3 regions of the Streptomyces sp. RLB3-17 genome follow, and region 3 is predicted to be linked to each of the others. Evidence: riboswitches for the same ligand, from Rfam matches in the RefSeq annotation. Region 3 holds a riboswitch; each other region holds the start of a gene.

Region 1 (3,853 bases), 7.8 Mb from region 3:
GCTGTCCGCCCGCGGGAGTCGTGGGCGTGACCGGGGTGGCGGGAGTGGTCGGGGTCGACTCCGACGGCGTCGGGGTGGGCGAGTCCGACGGGCCGGGGGTGCACGGCTGTTCGCCCCCGTTCCACGCCGCTATGAGGTGGTAGGGGGTGACGACGTTGTCGGGCTCGTAGGGCACGGGGCCGTGTCCCTCCCCCGTCTTCCCGTCGTAGGTGATGTCATCGCCGTACAGGTCGATCTGGCCGTAGCAGTCCGGCGTCTTCACGGAGAGCTTCTGCCAGGTCCGCTTCGCGTCGTCCGTCCCGGCGACGTCGTCGGCGGTGAGGTAGACCGTGGCCTTGTCGACCAGGCTCTGGTGTCCGGAGACGTACCAGTTCGGCCCCTCTGTGGTGTATTCGGCGAGGGACACGGGGTACTTGCAGCCCTCCCCGACCGTCTGGCCCGGAGCCAGCCGGACCTGGACGCTCCCGGGAACGGTGTCCCAGGAATGGAATCCGCCCTGCGAGGTCCAGTCGGCGCCCACGACGTTTCCGTCGGCGCCGACGATGCGGTACTGGACCGTGGCGGACTCGCACGCCCCGGTGGTCGTGGCACTGGCCACCCCCGCGCCGAGCAGGGGCACGGCGGCGGTGGCGAATGCGGTTGTGGCGAGCACAGCCAGAGTTCTGGAGTGTTGCGAACGCGACAAGATGAGCCTCTGTGAAATCGAGAGTGTGGGAGGTGATGGCGCGCGAGTGACCGACGCGGACGGCAGAACTGGATGACCCGACGCGGGATCCGGCGGCAGGCATGCCGCCCAAGCCACTCGTGTCGCTTCGCTCACTTCAGACGCGGCGAAGCGAGCTGGATTCTTCCAACTTTTAACAACTCCCGTCAATCCTTCACGGGTTGGCCACTTCCTCCATGGAACACACCCCGGCGGTAAGGGACTTACGACACGAGAAGGCCCCCGGACGGTTCCGGGGGCCCTCACTCGTGTGGCGGGTCGTGTCAGCTGGGGACGGCGACCCGTCCGCTCGCGGCGGCCGTCACCGGCTTGGGATTCAGCAACCGCTCGGCCAACTCGCCGAAGACCAGGCCGAATCCGCCCCACAGGACGGTCTGGATGGCCAGTGCGGAAAGACGGAACCGCCACAGCAGGGTGGCCGGGAAGTCCTTCGGCACCTCGTTGATGACCGGCAGGAACGCGTACGCCAGACCGATCACGACGGCGAAGGCGGCCACCGCGCCGACGGTGGCGTACCAGGTGCCGATCCTGGGTGCCAGTCGCTTGCCCAGGATGGTGGCGGCGATCGCGAGGAGCACGCTGAGCACCATCATCAGGAAGTACAGGGTGGTCCGCTTGCCGATGGTGTCGGGGTTGCCGACCGACGGCGGGTTGGCCGGGTACTTCAGGAACGGCACGACGTACACGGCCAGCAACGCGCAGCCGGACAGCAGCAGTGCGGTCGCCCGCGGGCTGAAGCGGCCGACGCGGCCGAGCGCGAAGGAGAAGGCGAGCGCGGCGATGCCGCCGAAGGCGACGCCGTAGACCAGGACGCCGGTGGCGAGACCGGCGGTGGACTGCAGAGAGCGGGAGACGATCTCCATCTCGTGCTCGTGGGAGTGGGCCGCCTCGAAGCTGATCGCGCTGTCGACGTTCGGCTCACCGAGGAAGTAGGCGGCAACCAGGGCGAGCAGGCCGGCGCCGAGGCCGGCCAGCATGCCCCGCACGAGCAGATTTCTTACCGTTGCGGAGTTCATGGCAGTGCTGGGGTTCCCCTCGGTCAGTGGCAGGGGAAGCCGAGAAGGTGGCGGGCGTCGTGGACCCACTCGTGGACGTCCGAGCCGGAGACGACGGAGGTGGCGCCCTGTTCGGCACCGACGAAGTACAGCAGGACGAGCATCAGGATGCCGAAGAAGACCGCCCACGGAGCTATCGCCTTGAGCGGCAGCTTGGCGGGGACGACGGGGGTGGTGGTTGTCGGCTGGGCGACGGTCTGCGCCATGGCAGGACCTCCTCGGGAGTTCGCGTCCCATCTCGGTGGTGCACTGGACGACGGCTACGGGTCTGACTCACGAGAGGTCCCAGCGGGCTGGAGCCTCTCGTTCACAGTGGCGCGACCGTGCCGGTTTCCCACCGGCTTCCGTCTTGCCGTCATCGATATCGCACCGACCGTACCGCGTGTCGGGTGCGGGGCCAAGACCGCGCCACCTGGCGTGATCTTCCTCTCGCACCAGGTGGCCTGTCCCGCGTGAACAGCGGGTCAGCGGTGGCGGAACCCAGCTGAGTTCGGGCCCCGGCCTCGCTCTCAGACCGAGGGGGACCGGTCCGCGTCCTGGGACTCGGGCGTGTCCGTCGTACGACCGAGCTTCTGTGCCTCCTCCAGCGTGCGAGCCCGGCGGAGGGGGGAGAACGTGAGCCAGAACGAGACGACGAGGTAGGAGATCCCGACGGCCCACAGGGCCCTGCCGGGTGACAGGGCGTCGGCCAGGGCACCGCCGACGACGGCTCCCAGAGGCAGCGTCCCCAGGGCGACAAGGCGGTAGCTCGCGGTCACCGCGCCGATCTGGTGCTCCGGCGGAATGGCCTGTCGCAGGCTGACGGCGAACACGTTGAACAGCGCGACACCGAAGCCGTTCACCATCATGGCGACCGACGCGAGCACGGCGACGTACCCGCCGACCTGGCTGACGGCGGGTACGAGCAGCAGACCCACCGCGGCCAGCACCGCGCCCAGCGCCAGCACACCGCCGACGGCCCACCGTCGGGTGAGCCGGGTGGCGCAGAGCGAACCGATCAGGGCACCCACACTGCCGATGCCGGTGATCACGCCCACGGTGGTGCCGCTCATGTCGAGGTCACGGACGGCGAACACCAGGAAGACGGTCAGGAAGGCCTTCTCGTGCAGGTTCGACAGGCCGGCCTGAACGCACAGGTCCCGGATCGGGCGCAGGGACCAGGTGTAGCGGAGCCCGGAGCCGATCGCCTTCAGTGCCGACTCACGTGGCTGTTCGGGGGCCTTGACGCCCCGCAGCAGCAGACCGCTCACGGCGGCACCGGCGGAGCACGCGGCGGCCACCGTCAGGGTCGGCGACACCCCCAACTGGCCGACGAGGAAGCCGGCCGCGGCCGGACCGGCGAGGGTGCTGACCGAATACGTCGCCTGGTGCAGGCCGTTGGCCGCGGCGATGGAGTTCAGCGGCAGGAGCCTGGGCAGCGTGGACTGGTAGGCGACTTCGTAGAAGACGGTGGCGACACCGATCACGGCGGCGGCGACGACAAGTTGGCCGAAGTTCAGCCCGTCGGCCGCCTGGAACGCGGCGAGCACCGCGAGCGCCGCGCCCTGGGCGACACTCGCGGTGACGAGGGTGCGGCGCGGCGGATACCGGTCGACCATGACACCGGCGATCAGCGAGAGCACCACGACGGGGACGAACTGCACCGCCGAGACGAGTCCCACGCCCGTGCCGTCGGCATGGAGGTAGGTGACCGCGATCAAGGGTAGGAGAAAACTGGTCAGCTGTCCGCCGAAATGCGCCGAGGTTTCTCCGAGCCAGATGTTGCGGAAGTCTTTGTTGTCCGCGATCAGGATTCGAATATCCTTGTCGAATATGGCCACCGCAACCCCCGGTCAAGTCTTCATGAAAAAAATCACGGCAACGCTAGCATGGCGCACCATGGTCCGCTAGCGTGCGGGGGGATGTCGTTGTTGCACCCCATTCACGGTAACAGGAGTCGCGGAATGTACGACCATTCAGGACTTACCGCCGAGGAAGTCGAACTACTCCCGTCCGAGGAAGATGTCCGACTTTATTCGGAGCGTGGCTGGTATTTGTCCGAGAAGCTGCTCACCGACGCCGAAGTGGACACCCT
Region 2 (3,853 bases), 1.5 Mb from region 3:
TGTCCGGGTGCAGATCCAGGTGCAGTACGCGGACGCCCGCGTCGCCGGAACCCCGACCGGGCACGGCGTGCAGCGCGCGCAGCAGTCCGGCGAGCACGCCACCACCCTCCCGCGCGCCGATCTCCCCCGTCTCGAACGCCGCCAGCATGGTCGGCCCCGAAAGCCGCTCCATCACCATCTCGGTCCGGCTCGCCGCCCGCACGGCCGGCGCCGGATACCCATGCCCCCGCACGTACTCCATCACCGCCGCCTCGGCCGACGCGTCCCCCCACCCGTCCCGGTCGCGCCGCACCACCCAGCCCCGCTCCCCCTCCACCTCGAACACATCCGCCGAACGACCCGAACCGATCAGTCTCCCCGTCCTCATGCCGCCGAACCTATCCGGGTACCGCCGCCATCCGCTCCTACCGGGCGAGTACGTGGCGGGCGAGGCGGGCTCGGGGCGGGGCCAGTTCGGTGTCGAGGGCGTGCTGTCGTTCGTCGTCCGTGACCACCGCGGCGGCCACGGCGGGCCTGGCGAGCAGGCAGGCCCGGCGCAGGTGCGTCGGTGGGTGGGTGGAGTCGACGCTGTGTCCGCGCAGGATTCCGACGCGGCGCTGGCGCTCGTACTCGTGCTCGGGGATCGAGTCCACGTGGGCGGCCAGCTGGTCCCACAGATCGCGCCACGGCTCGCGACGCTCCGCGTCCTGGGCCCGGATCACCTGGCCGACGTTGGACATGCGGAGCAGCAGGGTCTCCGCCGAGTCGGTCACGAGGAGGCGGTCCATGAGCGCCACGGCGGCCTCGCTGGAACCGGCCCGGGCCGCGGCGGCGTCGGCCAGGTACTCGGCGCGCTGCTTCGCGCGCATCGTCAGCTGGTCGAGCAGCATCAGCAGGCCCTGGGCGGCTCCGTAGGGCAGCAGATAGAGCACGTTGAGCGCCATCTCGGGGACGGTGGGGTGAGAGATCGGGCGCATCAGATAGCGCCATGTGGCCAGGGACTGGAGCGCGTTGGCGATGACCAGTCCCTGCCGGGTGTCCCCGTTGGCGTAGTGACCGAGTTCGTGTCCGAGCAGCGCGATCCGCTGTTGCGGGGTGGTGATCTCCCAGAGCCCGAGCCCGATGGCCAGCAGTCGGCGCCGGCGCGCTCCGTACGTGGTCACGCTCGCGTTGACGTCGGTCGTCAGGGCGATGGCGTGGACCCCGGTCGTACCGACGACGGAGGCGATCTCGTCGACGAGGGCGAACAGCTGGGGCGCCTCGGCCCGGTGCAGCACGGGCGCGTCGTCCGGCAGCCGTCCGAAGCGGGGCCGAAGGAGCCAGGCCAGCAGGAGAAGGATCACTCCCACCACCGGCAGAGCGGTGCCCCAGCCGAGTATCACCAGCAGGACCCCCGTGCCGAGCAGGGCGATCGTGGCGCCGTGGATGGCCAGCGCGACGGCGTACGCCAGGACAGCGGCCGTATCGCGGCGCGGACGCGGATCGCCGTCGGCCGACACCTCGGCCAGCAGTGCCTCCCCGTGCCGCCGGGCCAGCGACCGCCGCAGTCCCTCCAGCCGCCCCGGTCTCTCTTCCGGCTCGCCGGGATCCACATTCCATCCGCAGGCCGCACACCACGCCGTGAACCGCGGGTCGGTGCGCACCTCAGTGCTGCATTCCGGGCACGACTGAGCTTTCTCGTCCACAGTGCCGCGCATCTTCGTGTCCCCCCTGACTCCAAGTCCCCCCCGGGACCGGCGAATTCCGACGTGTTCGAACAGAGCACGTCGCGAGCGCAGCATAGGCCCGCGAGGGGGCCGCACAGCCACTCCTCAGGCGATTCCTACGGGCCGGTACAGTGAGCAGGTCGTCATCACACCCGTACGCGGAGAAGCCGGTGCAATTCCGGCGCTGACCCGCAACCGTGAGCCACCCGCAGGGGTGGCGAGCCGGATCGCCTCGTGCGGGACGTGACCGGCTCGTGCCACCGGCAGCCCGTCGGTGGCCGGCACCGTCGAGGGATACGGGGCCGGAGCCGCTCGGGGCCAAGCCTGCGCCCGGTGCTGCCCGGCTTCCGCAGGGAGAGTCATGATTGTTCGCCGCAGCGCCGCGGTACTGGCCGCCACCGTAGTGATCGGTACGGCCCTGGCCCCGGCCGCCGTGGCCGAGGGCGCCTCGCCTTCGCCCGCCCCGGCGATACCCTCCGGCCTCTACGGCACCTCCGACCCCACCTACGACGGCGTCTGGCGGCAGTCCCTCGCGCTGCTCGCCCAGCACACCGTCGGTGTGAAGCCCGCGGCGAAGGCCGTCGACTGGCTGGCCGGGCAGCAGTGCGCGAGCGGGGCGTTCGCGGCATACCGCGCCGACGCGGCAGCGAAGTGCGACGCCAAGACGATGGTCGACACCAACAGCACCTCGGCGGCCGTACAGGCCCTCGCCGCGCTCGGCGGCCACGGCGGCGAGACGGGCAAGGCCGTCGCGTGGCTGAAGTCCGTGCAGAACAAGGACGGCGGCTGGGGCTACACGGCGGGCGGCGCGAGCGACGCGAACTCCACGTCCGTGGTGATCGGGGCACTGGCGGCGATGGGCACCAAGCCGGCGGACGTCTCCAAGGGCGGCAAGTCGCCGTACGACGCCCTCGTCAAGCTGTCGATCCCGTGCGGCGGGACCGACGGGGGCGCGTTCGCCTACCAGCCGGACAAGAAGGGCAAGCTCGCGGCCAACGCGGACGCGACGGCGGCGGCCGTGGTCGGAGCCCTGGGCAAGGGCCTCGCCGGTGAGCCCCTGAAGCCCGTGGCCGACCCCCTCTCCTGCAAGGCCGCCGACAGCCCCCAGCGGGCGGCCCAGAACGGTGCCGCGTACCTCGTCAAGGCGCTCGCCAAGGACCACCACCTCACGTCGGTGATGCCCGGCGCCAAGAACCAGCCCGACTACGGCAACACGGCGGACGCGGTCGTCGCGCTCGCGACCGCCGGGCACGGCGACAAGGCGGCCGACGCGATGCGCTGGCTGGAGACCCACTCCGCGCAGTGGGCCGAGCAGTCCGGACCCGCCGCGTACGCGCAGCTCGTCCTCGCCGCCGACGCGGCGACGTTCGACCCGCGCGACTTCGGCGGCCAGGACCTCGTCAAGCAGCTCAACGCCACCGGCCCCGCGCCCGCGTCCCTCCCTGCGGAACCCACGGCGTCCGCGTCCGCCGCGGAAGCCGCGAAGAAGAAGGACGACAGCGGCGTCAGCGTCTGGTGGATCATCGGCGTCGGTCTCGTCGGCGGCATCGGCATCGGCTTCCTGATCAGCGCCCGCAACAAGAAGCAGCAGCCGTGAACCGCCGTCGGACGTACGCGCTGGTCCTGTCCCTGCTCCTCCTCGTCATCGGCGGCGCGGGACAGGCTCAAGCCGTCGGCTACCGCTACTGGTCGTTCTGGGACCTGACCGGCGGGAAGTGGAATTACGCGACGCAGGGCCCGTCGACCGCGCGACCGTCCGACGGCGACGTACAGGGCTTCCGTTTCGCGGTGAGCGCGGACTCGCAGGACGCCTCCAAGCCACGCGGCCACGCCGACTTCGCGTCCATCTGCGCGAAGACGCCCGCCCAGGCGGGCCACAAGCGGGTGGCCCTCGTCATCGACTCGGGCACGACCGCGGACGCCCCGGGCGGCGAGACGCCGCCCGCACCGCGGACGGTCTGTGCCCGCGTCCCCGCCGACGCGACCACGGCCGAGGCCCTCGCGACGGTCGCCAAGCCTCTCCGCTACGACACCAACGCCCTCCTGTGCGCCATCTCGGGCTACCCGGGGAAGGGCTGCGGCGACCAGGTCGCGACGTCACACACCGCGCCCGCCACCACCGCGAAAGCCGGCACCAAGGACAACACCGACGCCACGTCCGAACCGAC
Region 3 (3,853 bases):
TGCTCGCCTACAACTGCTCGCCGTCCTTCAACTGGAAGGCCGCTCTGGACGACGACCGGATCGCCAAGTTCCAGCGGGAGCTGGGTGCGATGGGATACCGCTTCCAGTTCATCACGCTGGCCGGGTTCCACTCCCTCAACCACGGCATGTTCGACCTGGCCCGTGGCTACGCCGAGCACGGTATGACCGCCTATGTCGACCTCCAGGAACGGGAGTTCGCCGCGCAGAAGCACGGCTTCACCGCCGTCAGGCACCAACGCGAGGTCGGCACCGGCTACTTCGACCTGGTCTCCACGGCCGTCAACCCGGCCTCCTCCACGACCGCCCTGGCCGGCTCCACGGAGGAGGAGCAGTTCCACTAGGCCCCGCAAGGTCGCCCGCGCGCACCCTCCCATGACCGGGCGGAAGCCGGGCGACCGTCCCGTCCGGCTCCCGTTCCGCTCCCCCTCCCCCCTCCCCCCGATCAGGAGATCCTGATGTCCACCAGCGCACCGACCCGCCCCGTCCGCGTCCTCGCGGCACCGGGCGACCGGCACCACGAGATCCTCACCCCCGCCGCCCTGGACTTCCTCGGCCGTCTCGCCGACGCCTTCGTCGGACGTCGCCAGGAACTCCTGAAGGAACGCAGGCGGCAGGCCATACGGCTCGCGGCCGGAGCCCCGCTCGACGTCCCCCTCGCCACCGCCGCCGTCCGTGCCGACCTCACCTGGCGGGTGGCCGCGCCGGCTCCCGGACTGACCGACCGCCGCGTGGAGATCACCGGGCCGCCCGACCGCCGTACGACCGTCGACGCGCTCAACTCCGGAGCCCGGGTGTGGATGGCGGACTTCGAGGACGCCACCTCACCCACCTGGGACAACGTCATCGGCGGTCAGCTCAACCTGCTCGATGCCATCGACCGCCGGATCGACTTCACCGCCGAGGAGGGCAAGGAGTACCGGCTGGGCGAACGGCTCGCCACCATCATGGTGCGCCCGCGCGGCTGGCACCTGACGGAGGAGCACCTGGAGTTCGACGGCCGACCCGTGCCCGCCTCCCTCGTCGACTTCGGCCTGTACTTCTCGCCGAAGTGTGCGCGCGGGCCGGGCTGGACACCGTCGTGTGCGAGGTGGACGCGGTCGCCGCCCGCGCCGCACGCGACCGGGTGGCGGCCTCGTTGGACCGCGCGGTGGAGCGCGGCAAGCTGGCGCGAGCCGCGGCACGGGACGCGCTCGACCGGTTGGTCTTCTCCGGCAGCCTCGAAGACCTGGCCGACCGGCAGCTCGTCGTCGAGGCCGTCGTGGAGAACGTCGACGCCAAGACGGAGATCTTCACCGCGCTGGACAAGATCGTCGAGTCCCCGGACGCGGTCCTGGCGAGCAACACCTCCTCCCTGCCCGTCATGCGCCTCGGCAGGGCGACCCGCCGCGCCGACCGCGTCCTCGGCCTGCACTTCTTCAACCCCGTGCCCGTGCTGCCGCTGGTGGAGGTCGTGACCTCCCTGCACACAGCCCCCGAAACGGTCGGCGCCGTCGAGGACTTCGCCACCCGGACCCTGGGCAAGACCGTCATCCGCTCCCAGGACCGCGCCGGCTTCGTCGTCAACGCCCTGCTCATCCCCTACCTGCTGTCGGCCGTCCGCATGACGGAGTCCGGCTTCGCCTCCGCCGCCGACGTCGACACGGGTATGGAACTGGGCTGCGCCCACCCCATGGGCCCGCTGAAACTGGCCGACCTGATCGGCCTCGACACCGTCGCCTCGATCGCGGAGTCCCTGTACGACGAGTTCAAGGAACCCCTCTACGCGCCGCCCCCGCTGCTCCAGCGGATGGTGGAGGCGGGGCTGCTGGGCCGCAAGACCGGCCGCGGGTTCCACGTGTACGGCCAGGAGTGAGCATCCCGGCGCGACCGGGCCGAGGAGCCCGGACCGTGTGTCCCGGCTCACCGTCCGAATGCCGGACGTGATCCGCCGCGCCGGGTGAGTGCCCCATAGGCTGGCCTGTGCAACTGGTTCGCCCCGTCCGCCAGGCGGGATGCGTCGCAAGAGGGAACCCGGTGGGAATCCGGGACTGCCCCGCAGCGGTGAGTGGGAACGACCGCCGTCATACGCACTGGGTCCGGTGAACAGGACCTGGGAAGCGACGGCCACTAGGTGTCCTCCGTCCGAAGGATGTGCCCGCGAGTCCGAAGACCTGCCCGTTGCCCGCGCGCGACCCCTCGTGCGCGGACATCCCGGTGACCTCGTGGGCGGGTCGGCGTATCTATCGGGCGGACGACCGCGCTGAGCCGCGTGGGGGTCGTTCCCGTCCGGTTCGTCACCCCTTCGCGCCCTCGTCCCGTCCCGGGATCCCAGGGAGATATCTCGCGAAGGAGATTTCCGTGACAGCGAAGTCCGCAGCCGCGGCGGCACGGGCCACCGTGTACGGCTACCCCCGCCAGGGACAGGGCCGGGAGCTGAAGAAGGCGATCGAGGGCTACTGGAAGGGCCGCGTCGACGCCGACGCCCTCCGGGCCACCGCCACCGAACTGCGCCGGACCAACTGGGGGCAGCTGGCCGAGGCCGGCATCCACGAGGTACCCACCGGCGACTTCTCGTACTACGACCACGTCCTGGACACCAGCGTCATGGTCGGCGCGATCCCCGAACGCCACCGCGCCGCCGTCGAGGCCGACGCGTTGGACGGCTACTTCGCGATGGCGCGCGGCACCCAGGACGCGGCGCCGCTGGAGATGACGAAGTGGTTCGACACCAACTACCACTATCTGGTGCCCGAGTTGGGTCCCGACACCGCCTTCACGGCCGATTCCACCCAGCAGGTCGCCGCGTTGGGCCAAGCCCTCGCCCTCGGCCTCACCGCGCGCCCCGTCCTCGTGGGCCCCGTCACCTATCTCCTGCTCGCCAAGCCCGCGCCGGGTGTGGCCGCGGACTTCGATCCGCTGACGCTCCTCGACCGGCTGCTGCCCGTGTACGCCCAAGTCCTCACCGACCTCCGCACGGCCGGCGCCGAGTGGGTGCAGCTCGACGAGCCGGCCCTGGTCCAGGACCGTACGCCCGCCGAGCTGAACGCCGCCGCACGCGCCTACCGCGACCTGGGCGGGCTCACCGACCGCCCGAAGCTGTTGGTCGCCTCGTACTTCGACCGGCTCGGTGACGCGCTGCCCGTGCTCGCCAAGGCTCCGGTGGAGGGCCTGGCGCTCGACTTCACCGAGGCCGCCGCCGCCAACCTGGACGCGCTCGCCGCCGTGGGCGGACTGCCCGGCAAGCGTCTGGTCGCCGGTGTCGTCAACGGGCGCAACATCTGGGTCAACGACCTGGAGAAGTCCCTCGCCACCCTCGGCACCCTGCTCGGACTGGCCGACCGGGTCGACGTGGCCGCCTCCTGCTCGCTGCTGCACGTCCCGCTCGACGCCACCGCCGAGCGGGACATCGAGCCGCAGATCCTGCGCTGGCTCGCCTTCGCCCGCCAGAAGACCGCCGAGATCGTCACCCTCGCCAAGGGCCTCGGGGGCGGCACCGACACCATCGCGGCCGAACTCGCCGCCAACCGGGCCGACCTGGCCTCGCGCGCCGGCTCGGCGCTCACCCACGACCCCGCGGTACGCGCCCGCACCGCGGCCGTCACGGCCACCGACGGCCGCCGCTCCCAGCCCTACCGCGAGCGGGCCGCCGCCCAGCGCGCCCACCTGCGGCTGCCCCTGCTGCCGACCACCACCATCGGCTCCTTCCCGCAGACCACCGAACTGCGCACCGCGCGGGCGGACCTGCGCGCGGGACGGATCGACAGCGCCGGATACGAGGACCGCATCAGGGCCGAGATCGGCGAGGTGATCTCCTTCCAGGAGAAGACCGGCCTCGACGTCCTCGTGCACGGCG

What was found. A riboswitch is a leader RNA that binds a small molecule or an ion and turns the genes downstream of it on or off. The one in region 3 is predicted to bind cobalamin.
Region 1: another riboswitch for cobalamin. It lies ahead of FNV62_RS45625 (CbtB domain-containing protein); the one in region 3 lies ahead of metE (5-methyltetrahydropteroyltriglutamate--homocysteine S-methyltransferase).
Region 2: another riboswitch for cobalamin. It lies ahead of FNV62_RS17735 (prenyltransferase/squalene oxidase repeat-containing protein); the one in region 3 lies ahead of metE (5-methyltetrahydropteroyltriglutamate--homocysteine S-methyltransferase).

What each region holds. Positions count from the first base shown of each region.
Region 1 covers NZ_CP041610.2:10,166,285-10,170,137, reverse strand. The annotation lists gene FNV62_RS45635 (hypothetical protein) at 1-652, opposite strand, end outside; gene FNV62_RS45630 (CbtA family protein) at 988-1,740, opposite strand; gene FNV62_RS45625 (CbtB domain-containing protein) at 1,764-1,985, opposite strand; cobalamin riboswitch at 2,020-2,168, opposite strand; gene FNV62_RS45620 (MFS transporter) at 2,289-3,599, opposite strand; gene FNV62_RS45615 (phytanoyl-CoA dioxygenase family protein) at 3,723-3,853, shown strand, end outside.
Region 2 covers NZ_CP041610.2:3,830,564-3,834,416, forward strand. The annotation lists gene FNV62_RS17725 (phosphotransferase family protein) at 1-367, opposite strand, end outside; gene FNV62_RS17730 (M48 family metallopeptidase) at 405-1,571, opposite strand; cobalamin riboswitch at 1,806-1,935, shown strand; gene FNV62_RS17735 (prenyltransferase/squalene oxidase repeat-containing protein) at 2,047-3,282, shown strand; gene FNV62_RS17740 (SCO2322 family protein) at 3,279-3,853, shown strand, end outside.
Region 3 covers NZ_CP041610.2:2,336,317-2,340,169, forward strand. The annotation lists gene aceA (isocitrate lyase) at 1-362, shown strand, start outside; partial or broken gene FNV62_RS10965 (malate synthase A) at 477-1,061, shown strand; gene FNV62_RS10970 (3-hydroxybutyryl-CoA dehydrogenase) at 983-1,873, shown strand; cobalamin riboswitch at 1,971-2,194, shown strand; gene metE (5-methyltetrahydropteroyltriglutamate--homocysteine S-methyltransferase) at 2,359-3,853, shown strand, end outside.